3 regions of the Cellulosimicrobium sp. MI9406 genome follow, and region 1 is predicted to be linked to each of the others. Evidence: predicted binding sites of a transcription regulator. Region 1 holds the regulator's gene; each other region holds the start of a gene.
The links. The regulator HrcA, encoded in region 1, represses chaperone genes, less so after heat shock. The targets are predictions, from matches to a motif close to TTNGCACTCGNNNNNNNCGAGTGCNAA.
Positions count from the first base shown of each region.

Region 2: a site for HrcA is predicted at 6,103-6,129, ahead of MT994_RS14970 (Hsp20/alpha crystallin family protein). Genes of this name have one in related genera too.
Region 3: a site for HrcA is predicted at 6,405-6,431, ahead of groL (chaperonin GroEL). Genes of this name have one in related genera too.

Region 1 covers NZ_JALIZI010000002.1:498,827-506,678, reverse strand. The annotation lists gene MT994_RS05315 (DUF3097 domain-containing protein) at 1-20, opposite strand, end outside; gene MT994_RS05310 (MFS transporter) at 176-1,639, shown strand; gene hrcA (heat-inducible transcriptional repressor HrcA) at 1,719-2,735, shown strand; gene dnaJ (molecular chaperone DnaJ) at 2,842-3,966, shown strand; gene MT994_RS05295 (16S rRNA (uracil(1498)-N(3))-methyltransferase) at 3,980-4,792, shown strand; gene MT994_RS05290 (HIT domain-containing protein) at 4,789-5,151, shown strand; gene MT994_RS05285 (PhoH family protein) at 5,273-6,361, shown strand; gene ybeY (rRNA maturation RNase YbeY) at 6,358-6,810, shown strand; gene MT994_RS05275 (CBS domain-containing protein) at 6,807-7,852, shown strand, end outside.
Region 2 covers NZ_JALIZI010000007.1:292,798-300,649, reverse strand. The annotation lists gene MT994_RS15000 (MFS transporter) at 1-1,066, shown strand, start outside; gene MT994_RS14995 (energy-coupling factor transporter transmembrane protein EcfT) at 1,165-1,764, opposite strand; gene MT994_RS14990 (ABC transporter ATP-binding protein) at 1,761-2,441, opposite strand; gene MT994_RS14985 (thiolase family protein) at 2,546-3,757, opposite strand; gene MT994_RS14980 (class I adenylate-forming enzyme family protein) at 3,754-5,151, opposite strand; gene MT994_RS14975 (biotin transporter BioY) at 5,172-5,885, opposite strand; gene MT994_RS14970 (Hsp20/alpha crystallin family protein) at 6,233-6,709, shown strand; gene MT994_RS14965 (FHA domain-containing protein) at 6,717-7,682, opposite strand; gene MT994_RS14960 (VWA domain-containing protein) at 7,679-7,852, opposite strand, start outside.
Region 3 covers NZ_JALIZI010000008.1:180,567-188,418, reverse strand. The annotation lists gene MT994_RS16010 (SGNH/GDSL hydrolase family protein) at 1-793, opposite strand, end outside; gene MT994_RS16005 (uracil-DNA glycosylase) at 968-1,627, opposite strand; gene MT994_RS16000 (DUF3263 domain-containing protein) at 1,855-2,175, shown strand; gene MT994_RS15995 (LytR C-terminal domain-containing protein) at 2,255-2,902, shown strand; gene MT994_RS15990 (cold-shock protein) at 3,093-3,296, shown strand; gene MT994_RS15985 (NAD(P)/FAD-dependent oxidoreductase) at 3,316-4,821, shown strand; gene MT994_RS15980 (glycoside hydrolase family 15) at 4,868-6,328, opposite strand; gene groL (chaperonin GroEL) at 6,627-7,852, shown strand, end outside.

The DNA of each region.
Region 1 (7,852 bases):
CCGTAACGGTCGAAGGACACGGCGTCACCCTAGGCCAGCGTCCGCCGCTCACCACCGAGATCGCCCCGTGCGTCGCCGGATCGGCCGCCCGCGGGAAGGTCCCGGGCGCCCGGACCGGCCGCGCACGGCGGCTCCCGGCGCGCGCGCCCCCGGGGCGGGGTGGTACCACGGACCGATGAGCCAGCAGCGCGCGGAGCCGGACCCGAACCGCTGGCGCGTGCTGCCGGTCTGCCTCGCGGTGGGCTTCATCACGACGCTCGACGTGTCGATCGTCAACGTAGCCCTGCCGTCGATCGAGTCGTCGCTCGACGCGGGCCCGACCCAGCTCCAGCTCGTCGTCGCCGGCTACACGCTCGCGTTCGGGCTCGCGCTGGTGCCCGCCGGGCGCCTGGGCGACGCGGGCGCACGGCGCCCGCTCTTCATCGCGGGCCTCCTGGGCTTCGCACTCATGAGCCTCGCGTCCGGGCTCGCGCCGACCGACACGTGGCTCGGCGTCGCGCGCCTGCTCCAGGGCGTGAGCGCAGGCGTCCTCAACCCGCAGGTCGTCGGTCTCATCCAGCAGCAGTTCCGCGGGTACGAGCGCGGGCGCGCGTTCGGCATGTTCGGCGCGACCATCGGCGTCTCGACGGCGCTCGGGCCCCTGCTGGGCGGGCTCATCATCGCCGCGGCGGGCCCGGAGACGGGGTGGCGGTGGGTGTTCCTCGTGAACATCCCCGTCGTCGCCGTGCTCCTGCCCTTCGCGTGGCGCCTCGTGCCCGGGCCGCCGCGCACCGGGTCGGGCGCGGCGCGCGCGCCGCGCCGGCTCGACCTCGTCGGGCTGGGCCTGCTCGGCGCCGCGACCCTGGGCGTGATGATGCCGTTCGTCACGACGACGGGCCGCGGCGACGACGCGTCGCGCTGGTGGTGGCTCGTGCCGGCCGCGGCCGCCGTGGTGGCCGCCGTCGGGTGGGAGCGGCGCTACCAGCGGCGCACGGGCGAGGCCGTGCTCGACCCCCAGGTCGTGGGGCTCGGGTCCTTCCGCAACGGCGCGCTGCTCGGCCTCGCGTACTTCGCCGGGTTCACGGGCATCTTCCTCGTCGTCACGCTCTACCTCCAGGACGAGCTGGGGTACACGCCGCTCCAGGCGGGGCTCGTCGGCACGCCGTTCGCGGTCGCGTCGGGCGTGTCGGCGTGGTTCTCGGGCCGCTGGGTCGCGCGCTGGGGCCGCGAGCTCGTCGTCGGCGGCGTCGTGCTCGTGCTCGTGGGGGTGGTCGCGGCGGAGGTCGTCGTGCGCACGCTCGGGAACGACCCGGGCGCCGTCGGCCCGGCGCTCGCGGTCGCGCTGCTCGTCGCGGGCGCGGGCAGCGGGACGGTCATCGCGCCGAACCAGACGCTCACGCTGTCCGAGGTGCCGGTGAGCCGGGCCGGGGTGGCGGGCAGCATGCTGCAGCTCGGCCAGCGCATCGGGTCGGCCGTCGGGATCTCCGTGGTCCTGTCCGTCTACTACGGCGGGCTCGCGAGCGGCGACTCGGCCGCGGACGCGACCGGGCGGGCGCTCCTGGTGACGATCGGCCTCGTCGCGGTCGCGCTCGTCGTCGGCCTCCTCGACCTGCGTTCGCGACGAGCGGAGGACCGCCGGACGGGCCGCGCGGACGCGTAGGATTGGCACTCGGAGGTCGAGAGTGCCGACGCCCGCACGCCCGCCCGGGCGGCGACGGTGCGGCACGCGGGAGGTGGACGTGAGCGAGGAGCGCCGGCTCGAGGTGCTGCGGGCCATCGTCGAGGACTACGTCCTCACGCGCGAGCCCGTGGGGTCGCGCGTGCTCACCGAGCGCCACAGCCTCGGCGTCTCGCCCGCCACGATCCGCAACGACATGGCGGCCCTCGAGGACGCCGGGTACATCGCGCAGCCGCACACGTCCGCGGGCCGGATCCCGACGGACAAGGGCTACCGGCTCTTCGTGGACCGCCTCTCGGGCGTCAAGCCGCTGTCCGCGCCGGAGAAGCGCGCCATCGAGACCTTCCTGTCCGAGGGCGTGGACCTCGACGACGTCATCGCGCGCGCCGGGCGCCTTCTCGCCCAGCTCACCGGCCAGGTCGCCGTCGTGCAGTACCCCTCGCTGAGCCGGTCGGGCCTGCGCCACCTCGAGCTCGTGCCCGTCGGCGAGTCGCGCCTCCTGGTCGTCATCATCACGGACACGGGCCGCGTCGAGCAGCGCACGCTCGAGGTCGCGAGCCTGCCGGACGAGGGGACCCTCGTCGAGGTGCGCGCACGGCTCAACGCCGCGGCCGCGGGCAAGCGCCTCACGGACCTCGCGCCCGGTCTCGCCGCCGTGACCGAGAGCTTCCACCCCGACGACGCCCCGCTCGTCCGCGCGGTGGGCGACCTCGTCGCCCAGACGCTCGCAGAGGAGAGCGAGGAGCGCCTCGTCCTCGCGGGCACGGCGAACCTCGCGCGCGCGGGCATGCGGTTCGAGCACGCGCTGCGCCCCGTCCTCGAGGCGCTCGAGGAGCAGGTCGTCCTGCTCGGGCTGCTCACCGAGATGGCCGCCGAGTCGGGCGTGAGCGTCCGGATCGGTCGCGAGACCCAGCTCGAGGGCCTCGCGGAGACCTCCGTCGTGACGACCGGTTACGGTAACGACGGTGACACGGTCGCGCTCGTCGGCTCGATCGGGCCGACCCGCATGGACTACCCCGGCACCATCGCGGCGGTGCGCGCGGTCGCGCGCTACCTGTCACGGGTGCTCGGCACGTGAGCCCCGCGGTCTCCCCGCCCGCGGCGGGCCCGCTCGACGACCACCCCCGACCCCTCCCGACCGGCCCCGCGCCGGCCTCACGACCCGCACCAGCAGAGAGTGACGTGTGAGCGACTACTACGAGATCCTCGGCGTGGCCCGTGACGCCAGCCAGGACCAGATCAAGAAGGCGTACCGCAAGCTCGCGCGCGAGCTGCACCCGGACGTCGCGGGCGAGGAGGCGGGCGACCGCTTCAAGGACGTCGCGCGCGCCTACGAGGTGCTGTCCAACCCGGAGAAACGCCAGCAGTACGACCTCGGCGTCGACCCCAGCGCCCCCGGCGGCGGGGGCGGCGGCCCCATGGGCGGCGGGTTCGGCTTCCAGGACATCTTCGAGACGTTCTTCGGCGGCGCCCAGGCGCAGCAGGGCCCGATCCCGCGCGCCCGCCGCGGCCAGGACGCGCTCGTGCGGCTCGACATCGACCTCTCCGAGGCGACGTTCGGCGCGCAGCGCGAGCTCCAGGTCGACACGGCGGTCGTGTGCGGCACGTGCGGCGGCACCTGCTGCCGCCCGGGCACCTCGCCCCGCACGTGCGAGGTGTGCCACGGCCGCGGCACGGTCCAGCGCGTCGCGCGCTCGTTCCTCGGCCAGGTCATGACGAGCGCGCCGTGCGCCGCGTGCCAGGGCTTCGGCACCGTCATCCCCGAGCCGTGCGCGGAGTGCTCGGGCGAGGGCCGCGTGCGCAGCCGCCGCAGCATCACGGTCAACGTCCCGGCGGGCGTCGACACGGGCACGCGCATCAAGCTCACCGCGCAGGGCGAGGTCGGCCCGGCCGGCGGCCCCGCGGGCGACCTGTACGTCGAGATCCGCGAGCGCAACCACGACACGTTCGTGCGCCGCGGCGACGACCTGCACTGCACCCTCCAGGTGCCGATGACGGCGGCCGCCCTCGGCACCGTGCTCGAGCTGGAGACGCTCGACGGGCTCCAGGAGATCGACCTGCGCCCCGGCACGCAGCCGAACCAGATCGTCACGCTGAAGAACCTCGGCGTCGGGCACCTGCACGGCAGCGGGCGCGGCGACCTCAACGTCCACATCGAGGTCCAGGTGCCCACTGCCCTCGACCCCGAGCAGGAGCAGCTCCTGCGCTCGCTCGCCGCGCTGCGCGGCGAGGAGCGGCCCGAGCCCCGGCTCGCCGCCGCGCACCCGGGCGTGTTCTCGCGCCTGCGCGACAAGCTCTCCGGCCGCTGAGCGGGGCGCGCGCATGAGTGCTCCGGTGTTCCTCGCCGAGACGGGGACCGACGGCGTCGCGCCCGGCGACCGGTACGTGCTCGACGGCGCGGAGGGCCGGCACGCGGGCGTCGTGCAGCGGCGCGGCGCGGGCGAGCGCGTCGACGTCGTCGACGGTGACGGGCTCCGGCTGCGCTGCGTCGTCGAGCACGCCGAGTCGGGCCGCGTGACGCTCCTCGTGCAGGAGGTGGACCGCGAGCCGGCGCCGGACGTCGTCGTGACGCTCGTCCAGGCGCTCGCCAAGGGTGACCGCGACGAGATGGCGATCGAGGCGGCGACGGAGATCGGCGTCGACGTGGTCGTGCCGTGGCAGGCGGAGCGCTCCGTCGTCGTGTGGCGCGGCGAGCGCGCGGCGAAGTCCCGCGCGCGGTGGCTCGCGACGGTCCGCACGGCGACCAAGCAGGCCCGGCGCGCGCGCCTGCCCCGCGTCGAGGTCGCGCTCGACTCGCGCGGCCTCGCGGCGCGGGTCGTCGACGTCGTCGCGGCGGGCGGTCGGGCGATCGTCCTGCACGAGGAGGCGACGACGCCGCTCGCCGACGTCGGGCTGCCCGCCGGTCCGGCCACGGACGGCGCGCCCGCGCCCGAGGTGCTCGTCGTCGTCGGCCCGGAGGGCGGGATCTCCGACCGCGAGCTCGCCGACCTCACGGAGGCCGGCGCGGTCGCGGCGCGGCTGGGGCCCCACGTGCTGCGCACGTCGACCGCCGGACCGGTGGCCGTGGCGCTGCTCGCCGAGCGGCTCGGCCGCTGGGGCGTGGCCGGGACGCGTGGTCTAGCCTCGGGGTCATGACGAGCACCGACCTGCGCACCGACCCGGACTGCCTCTTCTGCCGCATCGTCGCGGGGGAGGTGCCGGCCGACGTCGTGGCGACCAGCGAGCGCTCGATCGCGTTCCGCGACATCGACCCGCAGGCGCCCGTGCACGTGCTCGTCGTGCCGCGCGACCACCACGGCGACATCGCCCAGCTCGCGGCGGCGGACCCGGAGCTGCTCGGCGACGTCGTCGCGCTGGCGGACGAGGTGGCGGGCGACCTGGCCGACGGCCAGTTCCGGCTCATCTTCAACTCGGGGCCGCGCGCCGGCCAGAGCGTGTTCCACGTGCACGGCCACGTCATCGCGGGCGCCGAGCTCGGCTGGTCGCCCGCCTGAGCCCTGCGCGAAAGCGCGTGTGACGCCCGGCCGCGCTCGGTACGATGGAAGCGATCTGCGGGGCGGTGGCCGTCCCGGACCCACTGCCCGACCGAAGGAGCGCAGCGGCGCAAGCCGGCTCATGACCTCTCTGTCCCGAGAACCCGACCCCTCGTCGCACCGGGTCGAGCACCGCATCGTCATCCCGAACCACGTGCCGATGGTGGCGCTCCTCGGTAGCCGCGACTCCGTGCTCCGGGCCGTCGAGGAGGGGTTCCCCGCCGTCGACGTGCACGTGCGGGGCAACGAGATCGCGGTCGCCGGCCCTCCGGGGGAGGTCGCGCTCGCCGCGCGCCTGCTCGACGAGCTCGTCGAGGTCGTCGAGGCCGGCACCCAGCTCACGGCCGACGTCGTGACGCGGTCCATCGCGATGCTCACCGCCGCGACGGCGTCGCGCCCGGCCGAGGTGCTGACGCTCAACATCCTGTCGAGCCGCGGCCGCACGATCCGGCCCAAGACCGTGGGGCAGAAGCGCTACGTCGAGGCGATCGACGCGAACACCATCACGTTCGGGATCGGCCCCGCGGGCACCGGCAAGACGTACCTCGCGATGGCGAAGGCCGTGCAGGCGCTGCAGTCGAAGCAGGTCAACCGCATCATCCTCACGCGCCCGGCCGTCGAGGCGGGGGAGCGCCTCGGGTTCCTGCCCGGCTCGCTGACGGAGAAGATCGACCCGTACCTGCGCCCGCTGTACGACGCGCTGCACGACATGATCGACCCGGACTCGATCCCCAAGCTCATCGAGGCCGGCACGATCGAGGTCGCGCCGCTCGCGTTCATGCGCGGGCGCAGCCTCAACGACTCGTTCATCATCCTCGACGAGGCGCAGAACACGACCACCGAGCAGATGAAGATGTTCCTCACGCGCCTCGGCTTCGGGTCGCGCATGGTCATCACGGGCGACGCGACGCAGGTCGACCTGCCGGGCGGCACGCAGTCCGGCCTGCGCGTCATCGAGGACGTCCTCACCGGCGTGGACGACGTCGAGTTCTGCCGGCTCACGTCGTCCGACGTGGTGCGGCACCGGCTGGTGAGCGACATCATCGACGCGTACGCGCGGTGGGACCTGGCGAGCGGCGGGGGCTCGGGGAGCTCCGGGTCGCGCCGCCGCGACGACGACCGCCGCGGACGCCCCGCGGCACGAGAACGACGGACGAGGGACGACGCGTGAGCATCGAGGTCAACAACGAGACCGAGGCCGAGGTCGACGAGGCCGAGTTCGCGGCGCTGGCACGGTACGTGCTCGACGCGATGCGCGTGCACCCGCAGAGCGAGCTGTCGATCCTCTTCGTCGACACGGACGTGATGAGCGAGCTGCACGTGCGCTGGATGGACGAGCCCGGCCCGACGGACGTGCTGTCGTTCCCCATGGACGAGCTGCGGCCCGGGCGCGACGGCGAGGTCGCCGGCCCCGGCCAGCTCGGCGACGTCGTGCTGTGCCCGGAGGTCGCCGCCCAGCAGGCGGTGACGGCGGGTCACTCGACGGCGGAGGAGATGCTGCTGCTCACGACGCACGGCATCCTGCACCTGCTCGGCTACGACCACGCCGAGCCGGAGGAGGAGAAGGAGATGTTCGCGCTGCAGCGCAAGCTGCTCCTGACCTTCCTCGCAGGCCGGTGAGCGGCGAACCCGTCGCGCTCCTGGCGGCCCTGACCGTCCTGACGGTCGTGCTCGCGGCCGCGCTGAGCGCGGGCGAGGCGGCGGTGCTGCGCGTGACGCGGGCGGCCGTCACGGAGGCCGCCCTGGGCGACGACCCGGCCGTGCCCGCCCGCCCGGAGGGGCGTCGGGCGCTGGCGCTCCTCGCGGACCCGGCGGCGACCGTCCGCTCCGTCGGCTTCGTGCGCGTCGTCGCGGAGGTCGCGGCGGTCACGTGCCTCACGCTGCTCGTCGCGGCGTGGCTGGAGCCGTGGTGGCAGGTCCTGCTCGTCGCGCTCGCGGTGAGCGTCGTCGTCGGGCTCCTCGTGGTGCGCGTGAGCCCGCGGTCCCTCGGCCGCCGCCACGCGGTGCGCGTCCTGCTGAGCCTGTCGCGCCTGCTCACGGTCGTCGTCGGGGCCACGCGCTGGCTCACGCGGCTCGCCCCGGCGCCCGACGAGGGAGCCCACCAGCGCGAGCTCCAGGACATGGTGGACCGCGTCAACGAGTCCGAGGTCATCGAGGAGGAGGAGCGCGAGCTCATCCGCTCCGTCTTCGAGCTCGGCAGCACCCTCACGCGCGAGGTCATGGTGCCCCGCACCGACATGGTGACGACGTCGCGCGACACGCCCCTGCGCAAGACCCTCTCGCTCTTCCTGCGCTCCGGCTTCTCCCGCATCCCGGTCACGGGCACGTCCGCGGACGACCTCGTGGGCGTCGCCTACTTCAAGGACGTCGTGCGCGTCCTGCAGGGCGGTCCCGGGACCGACGGGCGGCCCGTGGGCGAGGTCGCGCGCCCCGCGATCTTCGTGCCCGAGTCCAAGCCCGTGGACGACCTGCTGCGCGAGATGCAGGCGTCGTCCTCGCACATCGCGATGGTCGTCGACGAGTACGGCGGCGTCGCGGGACTGGTGACGATCGAGGACGCGCTCGAGGAGATCGTGGGCGAGCTCACGGACGAGCACGACCGGCCGGAGCCCGAGGTCGAGGACCTGGGCGAGGGCGTCCTGCGCGTGCCCGCCCGCCTCGG
Region 2 (7,852 bases), on a different contig from region 1:
GAACGGTGCGGCCGGGCTCGTGTTCGCCGCGCTGGGCCTGCCCGCCCTCGCCTCGCCGTTCCTCGGCCAGCTCGCCGACCGGGTGTCCCGCCGCCGGATGCTCGTCGCGACGTACCTCGTCGGCGCGGCCGTGCTGCTCGCCCTCCTCCTCGTCCGCGGGCCCGGACAGGTGTGGCTCGTGCTCCTCGTGACGGTCGTGTACTCGGGGGTCGGGTTCGCGACGTCCGCGGCGCAGTCCGGGCTCGTGCGCGACATGCTGCCCGACGACGCGCTCGCCGCCGCGAACGGCCGCCTCACGACGATCGACCAGGTGTTCCGCCTGCTCATGCCCGTCGTCGGTGCGGGCGCCTACGCGATGGCGGGCGTGTGGCCGCTCGTCCTGGCCGCGTCGGGCGCGTTCGTCGTCGCGGCCGCGGTGGTCGTGCGCGTGCGGGTGCGCGAGACACCGCCGTCCGACGAGCGCGAGCCGTACCTCGCCGAGGTGACGGCGGGCTTCCGGCACCTCGCACGGACGGCCCCGCTCGGCGTCCTCACCGTCGCGCTCGTCGTCGCGTTCGGCGCGGTGGGCCTGCTCAACGCCGTGAGCCTCGCGATCGTCGAGGACGGCCTCGGTCTGCCCGCCGCGCTGCTCGGCCCGGTCTCGTCCGTCCAGGCAGTGACCGCGATCGTGGCCGGCCTCACCGCCGCCCGGCTCGCGGCCCGGTGGGGCGCGCAGCGCCTCGTCGCGCTGGGGCTGGTCGTGCTCGCGCTCGGCATCGTCCCGGCGACCGGCACGAGCGTAGTGGCGGTCGTCGTCGGGCTGGGCGGCGTCGGCCTCGGTGTCACGTGGGCGATCGTCGGGTTCGTCACCGAGCGCCAGCTCCGCACGCCGCCCGCGCTCCAGGGCCGGGTGGCCGCGGCGAGCACCATGCTGCTCAACGTGCCCCAGCTCCTGCTCACCGTGGTGGGGGCCGCGCTCGTCGGGGTCGTGGACTACCGGGCGCTGCTCGTCGTGACCGTGGCGGGCATCGCCGTCGCCGCGGCGCTCGCCCTGCGCGGCCGTCGCGCCGTCGTCGGCGCACGCTAGCGGGACGGACCGGCGGGCACAGCGGCGGGAGCGCAACGGCGGGGAACACCGGCGAGGCGCAGCACCGGGACCACCGGCGAGACGACGCCCGGGCGGCCTCAGTCGTCGAGGCCGCGGGCGCGCAGCGCGTCGCCGAGCGCGTCCGCCTGGCGCAGGGCGCCCACGACGAGCGGGACGGCGAAGGCCCGGACGTCGTGCTCCCGGCCGCGCGCGCGGCACGCGTCCCGCACGCGCTGCGCGAGCGCCGCGACCACCGGGACGGAGCGCACGGCGAGCGAGAGGACGAGCGCGAACCGGCCGACGTCGACCCCCACGCGGCCGAGCGGGCGCAGCCCGCGCTCGATCGCCGCGAGCACGGCGGCCGTGCGGGTCGTGAGCAGCACGAGGCCCGCGAGCGCGACGAGCGCCACGAGGCGGGTCGTGAGGACCACCGCGGCGGCGGGACCGAGCGCGAACCACTGCACCGCGAGGAGGACCGGCACGACGAGCCGCAGCGGTCGGACCTGCTCCCACGCCGCGCGGGCCCCCACTCCCGCGAGCGCGTAGAGCGTCGCGACCACGACGACCACGACCCCCACCGCGACCGGTGACGACACGAGCAGCACCGCGCCCGACGCCGTCGCGAGGCCGACGAGCTTCGCCCCGGCCGGGAGGCGGTGCAGCACCGAGGTCCCCGGCCGGTAGCCGCCCGGCGTCATCCCGGCCTCGCGTCGACCAGGCGCCGGTAGTGCGCGACGGCCGGGCCCGGCGCGTCGTCCGCGACGACCCGCCCGCCGTCGACCACGAGCACGCGGTCCATCGCGTCCATGAGCGCGAGGTCGTGCGAGACGAGCACGACCTGCTGGGGGAGGGACGCGAGCTCGGCGGCGACGCGGCGCGTGTTGCGCAGGTCGAGGAGCGTGGTCGGCTCGTCGGCCACGACCAGGCGCGGTCCCGCCGCGAGCACGGAGGTGAGCGCGAGGAGCTGCTTCTGCCCGCCCGAGAGCAGGTGCGCGGGATGGTCGGCGTGCTCGGCGAGGCCGCGCGCGGCGAGGGCGCGCCGCACGACCGCGGCGCGCTCGTCCGCGGGGACGCCGCGCAGCGAGTACGCGACGTCCTCCGCCACGGTCGGCATGACGATCTGCGCGTCCGGGTCGGTGAACACGAACCCCACGCGCCGGCGCACCGCCGCGCCCTGGCGGCGCGTGTCGAGGCCGTCGACGAGCACGCGCCCCGCCGTGGGCACGACGAGCCCGTTGAGCAGGCGGGCCAGGGTGCTCTTGCCCGAGCCGTTCGCCCCGATCACGCCGACCCGGTGCTCGCGCAGCTCGAGGCTCACGCCGCGCAGGACGTCGCGTTCGCCGAGCCGCACGTGCACGTCCTCGAGCCGCACCACGCACCCCCCGGCGTCGTCCTCGATGGGGGCCTCCGGTGCGGGCGGCGCGGCGTCGGCCGGGCGGTCCCGTCGTCGCCCCCGCACGGCGCGCGCCGTGCGCGCGATCACCGTGTCACCTCCACGAGCACCGCGACGCCCTGGCCGCCGCCGACGGCCGCCGTCGCGAGCCCGAGCGTCCCGGCCCGCGCGCCCCCGCGCACGAGCCGGGAGAACAGCCGGACCACGGCCACCGCGCCGCTCGCGCCCCACGGGTGGCCCAGCGCGAGGGCGCCGCCGTCGGCGCACACCCGGGCGTCGTCCACCGGGTCGCCCAGCGGGTCGAGGCCGAGCGCGCCGGTGACCGCGAGCACCTGGGCCGCGAACGCCTCGACGACCTCGACCGCCGCGAGGTCGTCGAGCCGCGCGCCGGCGCGGTCGAGCACGGCGCGCACCGCGGGCACCGGGCCCCACCCGGGCAGCGCCGGGTCGCAGCCCACGGTGGCCGACGCGACGACCCGCAGGCCCGCGAGGCCCAGGTCGCGGCGCACCGCCTCGGGAACCACCGCGACGACCGCGGCGCCGTCGCTCACCGGGCTCGACGTCGCCGCCGTGACGGTCCCGTCGGGGGCGAACGCGGGGGAGAGGCGTGCGACGACGGCCGGGTCGAGGCGGCGCGCGCGCTCGTCGCGCTCCAGGGCACGGCCCGGCGGGCCGACGCGCACGGTCTCGGCGGCGAACCGGCCGGCGTCGTGCGCCGCGCGGGCGCGCGCGTGGCTGCGCACCGCGTACGCCTCCTGGCGCTCGCGGGTCACGCCGCGGCGCCGCGCGAGCTCGTCGGCCGCCGCGCCCATCCCCGGGTCGGCCCACGGCACGGGCGCGAACGCCGCGCGCGCGTACGGGACGTCGCCCCAGGGCGTGCGGTGGGCCCGCGCGGGCGAGCGCGTCGCACTCTCGGTGCCGCCCGCGAGGACGAGCGCCGCCTCGCCCGCGCGGACCTGCTGCGCCGCGACGAGCACGGCCGCGAGGCCCGACGCGCACTGCCGGTCGACCGTGAGGCCGGGCACGCCGACGCCCGCTCCCGCGGCGAGCGCCGCGACGCGCGCGACGTCCCCGCCGGGGCCCGTGCAGCACCCGAGCACGACGTCCGCGACGTCACCGTCGACGCCGTGCGCCCGCGCGTCGTCGAGGGTCGCGCGCAGCGCCGCGGCCGCGAGGTCCACCTCGGTGAGCGCCCGGTGCCCGTGGCCCGCCGTGCCGACCCACGTGCGGCGCGCGGCGACCACCACGGGCGTCGCGTCGGGCGCGCCGTTCGTCGCCCCGAACATCCGCCGGGTCACCGCAGCGGCTCCAGGCCCGACCGCGCGAGGTCCGTCCCGTCGAGGGCCTCGCTCACCGCGCCGCGCGCGGGCTTGCCCGACGGCGTCCGTGGCAGCGCGCGCGTGCCGTACCAGCGCCGCGGTCGCTGGGCCGGCGCGAGCGCCGCGCGGGCGACCCGCTCGAGGTGCGCACGCAGCCCCGACCGGTCGTCGCACTCCACGACGGCCGTCACGACCGCCCCGAGGCGCCGGTGCGCCGTCCCGAGCACGACGACGTCGCGCACCCCGGGCACGGCCCGCAGCACGACCTCGACGTCCTCGGGCACGACCGTCGAGCCGCCCGAGAGGATCGCGCCGTCGCCCCGGCCGCGCAGCACGAGCGGCTCCGGCCCCGGGTCGGCGAGGTCCCCGACGGTGTGCCACGCGCCGTCGCGCCGCAGCGGTCCCGTGGCGCGCGCGAGGTAGCCGCGCGACACCCACGGCGAGCGCACCCACACCTCGCCGACGCTCGCCGACGGCAGGGGGCGGACCGCCAGGTCCACGCCGGGGAACGCGCGCATCCCGGACCCGTCGGGGTCGTAGGCGACGAACGACAGCTCGACGGCGCCGTAGTACGCGAGCACGTCGACGCCGAGGCCCCGCGCCCGTTCCCGCGCCCCCCGCGCGAGCGACGCCCCGCCGACGACCGCGTGCCGCAGCCGGGACGGCGCGCCCGCGGCGACGGCGTCGAGCACGTCGTCGAGGACCTGCGGCACGAGGTGCACGATGTCGCTCGTCGCGAGCGCCGCCGTCGTCGCGGCCGGGGTGCGCGTGAGGACGGCGCACGCCCCGACTGCGAGCGTGTGCACGGCGGCGAAGCAGTACAGCGACGACGCGAGCGGGCCGGGGACGAGGACGGCGTCGGTGGGTCGCAGCCCGAGGAGACGGGTGACCGCGTCGAACGACCCCGCCCACGACGCGCGCGTGCGCACGACCGCGCGCGGGCGGCCGGTGCTCCCGGACGAGAACCCCGCCCACGCGAGGTCGTCGGGACCGGGGACGTGCGACGGCGCGGGCTCCGCGCCGTCGGCGGTGCCGGTCCCGCGTGGGAGCGGCACCTCGACGAACGTGCGCGGCGCGAGCGTGCGCAGCACCTCGGCGCGGTGGGCGCGCGGCCAGGCGGCGTCGCACACGAGCGGCGTCGCGCCCAGGTGGTCGACGGCCAGCATCGCCGTGAGCAGGTCGAGCGGGTCCGGCAGCGACACGGCGACGAGGTCGCCCGGTCGCGTACCCGACGCGCGCAGGTGCGTCGCGCCCGCGCGCACGTCCGCGGCGAGCGCGGCGTAGGTGCGCGACCGCTCGGGCGTGCGCAGGGCGGGACGGTCGCGCACCGCCGGGTCGGCGGCGTGCGTCAGGACCTCGTGGGCGACGGGCACGCGGACACTCTCGCAGGTGTTCAGGAGGCGGGGCGGCCGTCGGCCGCGGCACGGTCGACGCGTCCGGTGCGCCCGACCGGACGGGCCGCGGGGTAGGCCCGCACGACGCCCACCGTGATCGCGGCGGCGGCGAGCGCCTTGAGCAGGTCGCCGGGCAGGAACGCGAGCGAGAACTGCGCGGTCGTGGGCAGCGGCACGCCCGTGACGAGCGCCTGCACCGGGATGCCGACGGCGTAGACGATCGCGATCCCGCCGACGACGCACGCGACGAGCACGCGCGCGAAGGTGACGCGCCGGAGCCGGTCGACGAGCAGGCCGACGACGGCCGCGCCGGCGAGGAACCCGACGAGGTAGCCCGCGGACGGCCCGACGAACGCCCCGAGCCCGCCGCGCCCGCCCGCGAGGACGGGGAGCCCGGCCGCGGCGAGCGCGAGGAACGTCGCGACGGCGAGCGAGCCGCGCCACGCGCCGAGGATCGCCCCCGCGAGCATGACGCCGAGCGTCTGGAGCGTCACGGGCACCGCGTTGCCGAACAGCGCGATCGAGCCGGGCAGGCCGAGCGCGGCCAGGAGCGCGGCGAACGTCGCGACCCGCGCGGCGTCGCCGGCGTCGAGCGCGAACCGGCCGCGGCGACGGTCGAGCGCGTCCGGGGGTGCGTCGCGCAGCACCTCCGGGGCGGTGGGCGCCGTGGCGGACGGGGTGGCGGCGGGCGTCTCCGTGCGGGCGTCGGTCATCGCGGGCTCCCTGCTGTCGGTGGTCGGGCGTGTCCACTCTGGCCGGGACGGCGGTCGTCGGGCGACGGCGCTCGCGACCACCTCCGCGGCCCGCCGTGCACGGATCGCACAAGGCGTTGGAGGGATCCTCCAACCGCGCCGGGGCGCGGGCGCGGGGTCGGTGTGGGAGCAGCACAACCCGGCCTGTCCGGCCGGGCGACACGGCTCGTCGCACCTCTTGGCACTCTCGAGGTGAGAGTGCTAAAACAGGAGCTGTAGCCGCCCGCGGGGTGCCTGCCTCGCGGGAGCACCGACCGGTCCCGGACCGTCCGGGACCGTGCGACGAGGAGGTGAGAGGTGTGGCTGCGATGACCGACCCCTTCACGAGCACCTTCGACGCGATGGACCGTCTGGTCGGCCAGCTCGCGTCCGGCGCCCGCGCGACCGCCGCCTCGGCGGCCTCGGGCGGCATGCCGCTCGACCTGTTCCGCGCCGGGGACCACTACGTGCTGACGATGGACCTCCCGGGCGTCGACCCGGGCACGATCGACGTGTCCGTCGAGGACCGCACGCTGACCATCCGCGCCGAGCGCAGCCCCCGGACCGACCCGGACGTCCAGTGGCTCGCCCGCGAGCGGCCGTCCGGCACGTACGCGCGCCAGCTCACGGTGGGGCGCGGCCTGGCGCTCGACAAGATCACGGCGTCGTACGAGGACGGCGTGCTGACGCTGACGATCCCGGTGGCCGAGGAGGCCCGGCCCCGCCGGATCGAGGTCGCGCACCGCGCGGGCGGCGCGGCGACCCAGATCACGGCCGAGGCCGAGCCTCAGACGTCGGAGGGCTGAGCCGGGCTCACGCCTCGCCCGGGAGCGCCTTGCGGACGACGAGGCGCGTCCACGCCCCGAGGTACACGCGGTCCCCGTCGGCCAGCTCGCGTCGCTGGCCGGCGGGGATCGGGTCCGTCGGGAGCGGTTCGCCCGCGGGGCTCACGTAGGTGCCGTTCGAGGACTGCAGGTCCTCGACCCACCAGCGCTGCCCGTCCGTGCTGAGCTGGCAGTGCCGTCGCGAGACGCCGGTGTCCGCGCCGCAGTCGACCTGCGGGTGGATGCCGCGCGAGACCGACGGGCGCCCCACGAGCACGCTGCGCTCGCGCAGCACGACGAGCCCCGGCAGGCCCGCCGACGGCATGGGGTCCTCGGGCTGCTGGGCCGCGTACCAGTCCGGGTCGATCCAGATCTCGACGACCCACTGGTCCGGCCCGGGCACGGGCGGCGTCGGCAGGTGCGCGCCCGACGGCGCGGCCGGGTCCGCGGGCGCACCGGTGGGCTGCGCACCCGCGGCGGTCCGGGGGACCGGGGTCGACGCCGGAGCCTCGATCGGTGCGGAGGCGCCCGGCGGCGGGGTGGCCGCGGACGCGGGGGACGCGGCCGGAGCCGGGAGCGGGGGCGGCGTCACGCCCGACGCGAGGCCCGCCTCCGGTGCGGCCGGGGCAGCGGCGGGTGCGGCCGGGGTGGCCGGCGTGGGGCGCGACGGCGGGTCGAGCGAGAGCGCCGACGCAGGCTCCACCGGGTCGGGCAGGGCGCCGGTGGTGAAGTCGTAGCCGCAGTTCTCGCAGAACAGCGCGCCGGCAGGAGCGGGCGAGCCGCAGTTCGGGCACTCGAGGGCCTGCGCCGGTGCGGAGGCCCCGCCCGGAGCAGGGGACGCCGCGCCCGCCGCGGGCGTCGCGGGTGCCGACGCCGCGGCGATGGGCTCGCCGCACACGTCGCAGTAGTCGGTCGACTCCGAGGGGTGCCCGTTGGGGCAGACGACGGCGCTCACCGACGCACCCGCGTCGTCTTCGTCGAGGCGGTGTCGAGCGCCATCTCGTCGAGCGTCGAGGTGTTGCGCTTGAGCCGCACGGTGCCGTGCTCCTCGTCGTCGATCTCGACGACCTTGCGCAGGCGCGACGTCGCCTCCTCGTTCCCCGTCTGCTGCGCGAGCTGGACGGC
Region 3 (7,852 bases), on a different contig from region 1:
GCCGCCCGTCGCCCGACGACGTCCCGCGCAGCCGCCGCTGCGCCCACGGCACGACGTGCGTGCGCACCCACTGCGCGTTCTGCCGCGCGCGGTCGAGAGCCGGCGCGGGCGGGAGGGGAGCCAGCGGGTCGTCCCACGCGGCGTCGTCGGGCGCCTGGCCGAGCGCGACGAGCGCCGCCTGGGCGACCCGCGCGTGCCCCGCGGGCGTCAGGTGGATGCGGTCCTCCGACCACACGCGCCAGTCCTGGAGCGCGCGCATGCCCCACAGGTCCAGCACGTACGCGCCCTGTCGGCGCGCGATCGACCAGATGTGGGCGTTGTACACGCCGACGCGCGGGCGCGTGAGGCCGACGAGCGGCGACTGCGAGGCGTCGAAGCCGGTCGCCATGAGCACGTCGATCCCCGCGCCGCGCAGGCGCGAGACAGCGTGCTCGAGGTTGCGCGCGAGGCGGTCGACGTCGGCGTTCGGCCGCAGGATGTCGTTGCCGCCGCCGATGACGCTCACGAGGTCCGGCCGGAGCTCGAGCGCCGCCGGCACCTGCTCCGTGAGGATCGAGCGCAGCTTGCGCCCGCGGATGGCGAGGTTCGCGTACCGCAGCGGGTCCTCGCCGGCGGCGACGCGCCGGGCCGCGAGGTGCTGGGCGAGGAGGTCGGCCCATCCTCGCTGGTGGTCCTCCTCGCCGGGGTACGGGTCCCACAGCCCCTCGGTGAACGAGTCGCCGATCGCGACGTAGCTCGTCCAGCGCGGAGCGGGGTCGTCGGGTCGGCGTGCGTCGGCGGTGTCACCGGCCAGGGGAGTGGTCGTCGGGTTCTGCGTCGTCACCCGCCCCATTCTGCTCCTGCGGGGCGGCGTGCCGTCGACCCGGCGATCCTGGCGGGTCGAGCAGGTGGTCCTGGCGCGTCACGCGGCGCGGACGAGCCAGGACCACCTGCTCGGCCGCGGGCCGGGGGCCGGGGCGGGCGGAGATCAGGTGGTGGGGAGGGTCCAGTCGACGGGGGCGGCGCCCTGGGCGACGAGGAGCTCGTTGACGCGCGAGAACGGGCGCGACCCGAAGAACCCGCGGCGCGCGGAGAGCGGGCTCGGGTGGGCGCTCGCGACGACGGGGGTGTCGCCGAGCATCGGGCGCAGGGTCGCGGCGTCGCGACCCCAGAGGATCGCGACGAGCGGGGCGTCGCGCGCGACGAGCGCGCGGATCGCCGCCTCGGTGACGGCCTCCCAGCCCTGGCCGCGGTGCGACCCGGGCTCGCCCGGCCGGACCGTGAGCACCCTGTTGAGGAGCATGACGCCCTGGTCGCTCCACGCGGACAGGTCGCCGTTCGCGGGGGTCGGGGCGCCGACGTCGTCCGCGAGCTCGGCGAAGATGTTCTGGAGCGAGCGGGGCACGGGGCGCACGTGCGGCTGCACGGAGAACGACAGCCCCATCGGGTGCCCGGGCGCGGGGTACGGGTCCTGCCCGACGACGAGCACCCGCACCTCGGCCAGGGGGCGCGAGAACGCGTTGAGGATGGCCGACGGCGCGGGGAGGTACTCCCGTCCGGCCGCCACCTCGGCGCGCAGGAAGTCGCCGAGCGCGTGCAGCTGCGGCTCGACGGGCGCGAGGGCCTCGGCCCAGTCGGGCGCCATGATGCTCGCGAGGGCCGGACGGGGGTCGGCCGTCGAGGCGGTCGCGACCGGGTCGACGGCGACGGGCTGGGCGGGTGCGCTCTCCACGGCCCCGAGCCTAACCGGCGTCCTCGGCACGTCCGCAGCGTGCGGCGAGGACGAATGACACGGGTGTGGTTCGTGCGTAGGCTGAGAGGCGGCCGCGCGCGGGAGTGCGCAGGTCCGGTGACGAGAGAGTGCAGGAGGGAACGATGAGCGAGGCGGCGTACGTGCTCGACGGACCCGACGCGGTCGGCGACCCGACCACCTCGGAGGCGCCGGCGTCGGGCCTGAGCGAGCGGGACCAGGAGATCCTGGCGTTCGAGCGGCAGTGGTGGAAGTACTCGGGCGCCAAGGAGCAGGCGGTGCGCGAGCTGTTCGACATGTCCGCGACGCGCTACTACCAGGTGCTCAACGCGCTCATCGACTCCCCGGCCGCGCTCGCGCACGACCCCATGCTCGTCAAGCGCCTGCGGCGGATGCGGTCCACCCGGCAGCGGGCGCGCACGGCGCGCCGGCTCGAGGGCCTCTGACCCGGGACGACGGGCACCGCGTGAAGTCCGGGCGAACAGGGCGTTTAGCCGAGAGCCCCGACCGGGCTACCCTGTCGCCGTGACGAAGAGCCGCTACCCCTACGCGCCCGACGAGTTCGACGCGCCCGCGCCGCAGGGTGCGCCCGTGGGGGTGCACCGCACGCCGCGCAGCGGGTGGAGCAAGACGTGGCCGTTCCTGCTGGTCGCCGTCGTCTTCGCCGGCCTCGCGTACGGGGGCGTCGCGCTGCTGTCCGACAACGGTGCCACGGAGGACCCGCCGCAGGCGCAGTCCACGGAGCCGCCGCCCGCGGAGGCCGAGGAGCCGCCCGCGGCGGAGGAGCCGCCCGCGACCGAGGAGCCCCCTGCTGCGGAGGAGCCGCCCGCGACCGAGGAGACGCCCGAGACCCCGGACCTCGCGACGCTCATGGCGGCGGCCGACCCGTCGGCGAGCGTGCGCGTCCTGAACGCCAGCGGCATCGGCGGTGAAGCGGGCAAGGGGCGCGACGCGCTGACGGACCAGGGCTTCACGAACGTCGAGGCGGCCGACTACGAGGGTGATCCCGACGCCGTCTCGGTGACCTCGGTCTGGTACGCGGGTGACCGCGCTGACAGCGCAGCCGCAGTCGCCGCGATCCTCGGCATCCCCGCGGAGCAGGTGAGTCAGCAGACGCTGCGCTCCGGCGACGTCGTCGTCATCGTCAAGTCGGAGCTCGCCCCGGTCGGCTGACGGTTCGTCCGCCCGGTCCGGCGGAGCTTCCGCGATCCGAGGGCAGCACCCGCGTGACCTGCTCGTTCGGCCCGGAGTCCGAGAATCGCGACCTGCTGTTCGACCTTCCGTGCACGCCGCCTGCGGGCTAGGCTCGGGCTACCACGGGGCGGCGGTCGCCTCGCGGGCGACGATGCACGAGGAGACGTACATGGCTCAGGGGACCGTGAAGTGGTTCAACGCCGAGAAGGGCTACGGGTTCATCACGCCCGCAGCGGGTGGGCAGGACCTCTTCGTGCACTTCAGCGCGATCCAGACGGACGGCTACCGCACGCTCGACGAGGGCCAGGAGGTCGAGTTCGAGCTCGGCCAGGGCAGCAAGGGCCCGCAGGCCGAGCAGGTGCGGCCGCTCTGAGCCCGGCTCCGAGGGTCGCGTGACGGAGGATCTCGACGCCGTCGTCGTCGGTTCGGGCCCCAACGGCCTGGCCGCCGCCGTGACCCTCGCACGCGCCGGTCTCTCCGTGCGCGTGCTGGAGGCGCAGCCGACGTCGGGCGGCGGGGCCCGCACGCTCGACCTCGGGCTGGCCGACGGCGTCGTGCACGACGTGTGCTCGGCGGTGCACCCGATGGCGTGGGCCTCGCCGTTCTTCGAGGCGTTCGACCTCGGCGCGCGCGGCGTGGAGCTGCTCGCGCCGGAGGTCTCGTACGCCCACCCCCTCGACGGGGGTCGTGCGGGCGTGGCCTATCACGACCTCGAGCGCACGGTCGAGCGGCTCGGGGTCGACGGCGCCGCCTGGCGCGCCTTGCTCGGCCCGCTCGCCGAGGGGTGGCGCGACGTCGTCGCGGTCGCTCTCGGTGACAAGCGCTCGGTGCCGGGGCGCGTGCTCACGCCGAGCGGCGCCGGTGTGACGGCCCGGTTCGGCGCGGCGGTGCTGGAGCAGGGGAGCCCCGCGTGGACGCGGCGCTTCCGCACCGACGAGGCCGGCGCGCTCCTCACGGGCGTCGCGGCGCACGCCATCTCGCGCCTCCCGTCGCTCGCCGCGGCCGGGACGGCGGTGCTGCTGGCCTCGCTCGGCCACGCTCCGGGCGGCTGGCCGCTGCCCCGCGGCGGCTCCGGCGCGATCGTCGCCGCGCTCGAGGACGACCTGCGCGCCCACGGCGGCGACGTCGTCACGGGCCACCGGGTCGGCTCGTTCGCCGACCTGCCGCGGGCCCGTGCCTACGTGTTCGACACGACGCCGCGCGTCGTCGCCGACGTGTTCGCGGACCGGCTCCCGCCGCGTGCGGAGGATGCGCTGCGCCGGTTCCGGCACGGCGACGCCGCCGCGAAGGTCGACCTCGTGCTCTCCGGGCCCGTGCCCTGGGCCGACCCGGAGGTGGGGCGCGCGGGGACCGTGCACCTCGGCGGGACGCGCGCCGAGATGGCGCGCAGCGAGGCCGACGTCGCGGCTGGTCGCCACGCCGCCCGGCCCGTGGTGCTCGTGAGCGACCCGACCGTCGTCGACCCCGGGCGCGGGGCGGGCGGGCTGCGCCCGCTGTGGACCTACGCGCACGTGCCCGCGGGGTCGACGCGCGACGTGACGGAGGACGTCGTCGCGCAGGTCGAGCGGTTCGCGCCGGGCTTCCGGGACGTCGTCGTGGCGTCGCGCTGCGTGCCCGCGGCGGAGATGGCGGCGCACGACGAGAGCTACGTGGGCGGCGACATCGCGGGCGGCGCCGTGAGCATGTGGCAGATGGTCGCGCGGCCCACGCCCCGGTTCGACCCCTACGCCGTCGGGCTGGAGGGCGTCTACCTGTGCTCGGCGTCGACGCCGCCCGGGCCGGGCGTGCACGGCCTCGGGGGCTGGTACGCCGCGCAACGGGTGCTGCGGCGCGAGTTCGACGTGCGTGACGCGCCCGACCTGGGGCCCGTCGCGACGAGCGGCGCGACCACCCGGTAGCCCCGGCGCGCCGGCCGCAGCGGACCGGGAGAGCCCAGGAGGAGCGTCAGCCCGCGCCGCCCGGCGTGCCCTGGGCGCCGAGCTCCACGAGCGCGAGCACGACGAGCGCGGAGCTCCACGACAGCGGCGCGACGGCGGCGGGCGAGCCGTCGGCGAGGACCTTCTCCGGGATGGCCCCGGACGCGGTGCGGTGGTCGTCGACCCAGCGGAGCCACTCCTCGGCGTCGGCGCGGTCCTCGGGGTCGGACGACGACGCCGCCGCCAGCGCGTACAGCGTGGTCTGGGGTGTCCACGAGATGCCGTCGGCCCGCCAGCCCGCGCCCGGCGCGAGCCCGCCGGCCGGGCGCAGCATCTCGCGCACGGACGTGCGCCAGGCCTCGTCCGCGCCGGCGAGGGGCTCCGGCTGGAAGGGCGGCAGCACGAACGCCGTCGAGGCGTCGCGCGCGCCGCCGGTGACGTGGCGCGGGTAGCCCTGGGACCCGAACGAGCGCTCGACCGCCATGCGCAGGCGGGCGGCAGCGAGGGTCGCCTCGTGCGCGCGCGGCGCCTCGCCCGCGGCCGCGTACACGTCCGCCGCGGCCTCCAGGCCCGCGAGCAGGGGACCGGCGGTCCCGAGCGTGAGAGACGTGGGCTCGACCTCCCAGTAGTCGCTCGACGGCGGCGGCAGCGGGTCCTCGCCGTCGACGAGCTCGAGTGCGTGGTCCGTCGCGGCGTCGACCAGCGGGCGCAGCTCGGCGGCCACCTCGGCGCGGTCCGCGGCGGGCGTCTCCTCCAGCACGACGTCCGCGGCCCACAGGGCCCAGCCGACGCCGTCGGACTGGATGCCCCGGTCGTCCGGGACGCCCGACCCGTCGGGGAGGTAGCGCGCGTGGAACGAGCCGTCGTCCTCCTGGACCCGGGCGAGGAAGCCGAGGACGGCGCGCGCGTCGTCGACGTGACCGGTGCGTGCGAACGCCGCCGCGGTGAACGACGCGTCGCGCGGCCACACGTAGCGCCACTTGGGCGACGGCGCGGCGAGGGCGGCGCCGTCGTCGAGCGTGAGGGCGCGCAGGTCGAGCAGGGCCGCCTCGCCGAGCGCGGCGAACGGGCCGCCCGCACCCGGTACGACGCCGGACGCGAGCCAGGCCCGCGACGCGGTGGCGGTCTGGTGGGCGAGACCGGGGTCGAGGAGCGCCGTCGCGTCGAGGCGCGCCCCGGCGACCTGCGCGAGCCGGTCCGCCTCGCCGTCCGCGGGGTCGACGCCCGCGGCGAGCGCGCCGGGGTCGAGCGCCGCCGGGTCGAGCACGCGGCTGCCCTCGAGGTACGTCGCGCCGACGCCGGGCGCGAGGCGCAGCACCGCGGGGCCGCCGTCGGGCCCGGTCGTCACCGCGACGCCGTCCTGGTAGAGGTCGATGTGCTCGCCCGAGGGCGCCGCGACCGCGGTCGCGGCGGTCAGACCGAGGGCAGGGACCAGCACGAAGCCGGCCAGGGCTGCGAGGGGGCGCCACGACGGTGTTGCGCGGATCACACCGCGCATCCTAGAGCGAGCCGCGCGGTGCGCGGTTTCGCCCCTCGCGATACGCGGCGGCGTGGCGCGCCGCTGTCTTGCACTCGCACCGTGCGAGTGCCAATAATGGCGTTAGCACTCTCGTCACGAGAGTGACAGAAGTGACCAGCGCAGGCAGCCGCTCACGCGGCTGCGGCGCAACCCACCAGGTCGACAGGTGAGGCCCGCCCTGGCGGCGTGACATGAACGCCGCCGTCGTGGGCCGTCCGTCGCGGGCGCCGGCCGACCGCCATACGCCACCAGCGGAGGATCATTCCCCATGGCCAAGATCATCGCCTTCGACGAGGAGGCTCGTCGGAGCATGGAGCGCGGGCTCAACACGCTCGCCGACACCGTCAAGGTCACCCTCGGCCCCAAGGGCCGCAACGTCGTGCTCGACAAGAAGTGGGGCGCGCCGACCATCACGAACGACGGCGTCTCCATCGCCAAGGAGATCGAGCTCGAGGACCCGTACGAGAAGATCGGTGCGGAGCTCGTCAAGGAGGTCGCCAAGAAGACCGACGACGTCGCGGGTGACGGCACGACCACCGCGACCGTGCTCGCCCAGGCGCTCGTGCGCGAGGGCCTGCGCGTCGTCGCGGCCGGCGCCAACCCGATCGCCGTCAAGCGCGGCATCGAGAAGGCCGTCGACGCGGTGACGGAGCAGCTGCTCAACGCCGCGAAGGACATCGAGACCAAGGAGGAGATCGCCGCCACGGCCGCCATCTCCGCCGGCGACCCCGCGATCGGCGAGCTCATCGCCGAGGCCCTCGACAAGGTGGGCAAGGAGGGCGTCATCACGGTCGAGGAGTCGAACACGTTCGGCCTCGAGCTCGAGCTCACCGAGGGCATGCGCTTCGACAAGGGCTTCCTCGCGCGCTACTTCGAGACGGACCCCGAGCGCCAGGAGGCCGTGCTCGAGGACCCGTACGTCCTCATCGTCGAGTCCAAGATCTCGAACGTGAAGGACCTGCTCCCGGTCCTCGACCAGGTCATGAAGGCCGGCCGCTCGCTCCTCATCATCGCCGAGGACGTCGAGGGCGAGGCGCTCGCGACCCTGGTGCTCAACAAGATCCGTGGCACGTTCAAGTCCGTCGCCGTCAAGGCCCCGGGCTTCGGCGACCGCCGCAAGGCCATGCTCCAGGACATCGCGATCCTCACCGGCGGCCAGGTCATCACCGAGACGGTGGGCCTCAAGCTCGAGAACGCGACGCTGGACCTGCTCGGCCAGGCGCGCAAGGTCGTCGTCACGAAGGACGAGACCACGATCGTCGAGGGCGCGGGCGACGCCGACCTGATCCAGGGTCGCGTCAACCAGATCCGTGGCGAGATCGAGAAGTCGGACTCCGACTACGACCGCGAGAAGCTCCAGGAGCGCCTCGCGAAGCTCGCCGGCGGCGTGGCCGTCATCAAGGCGGGTGCCGCGACGGAGGTCGAGCTCAAGGAGCGCAAGCACCGCATCGAGGACGCCGTCCGCAACGCGAAGGCTGCCGTCGAGGAGGGCAT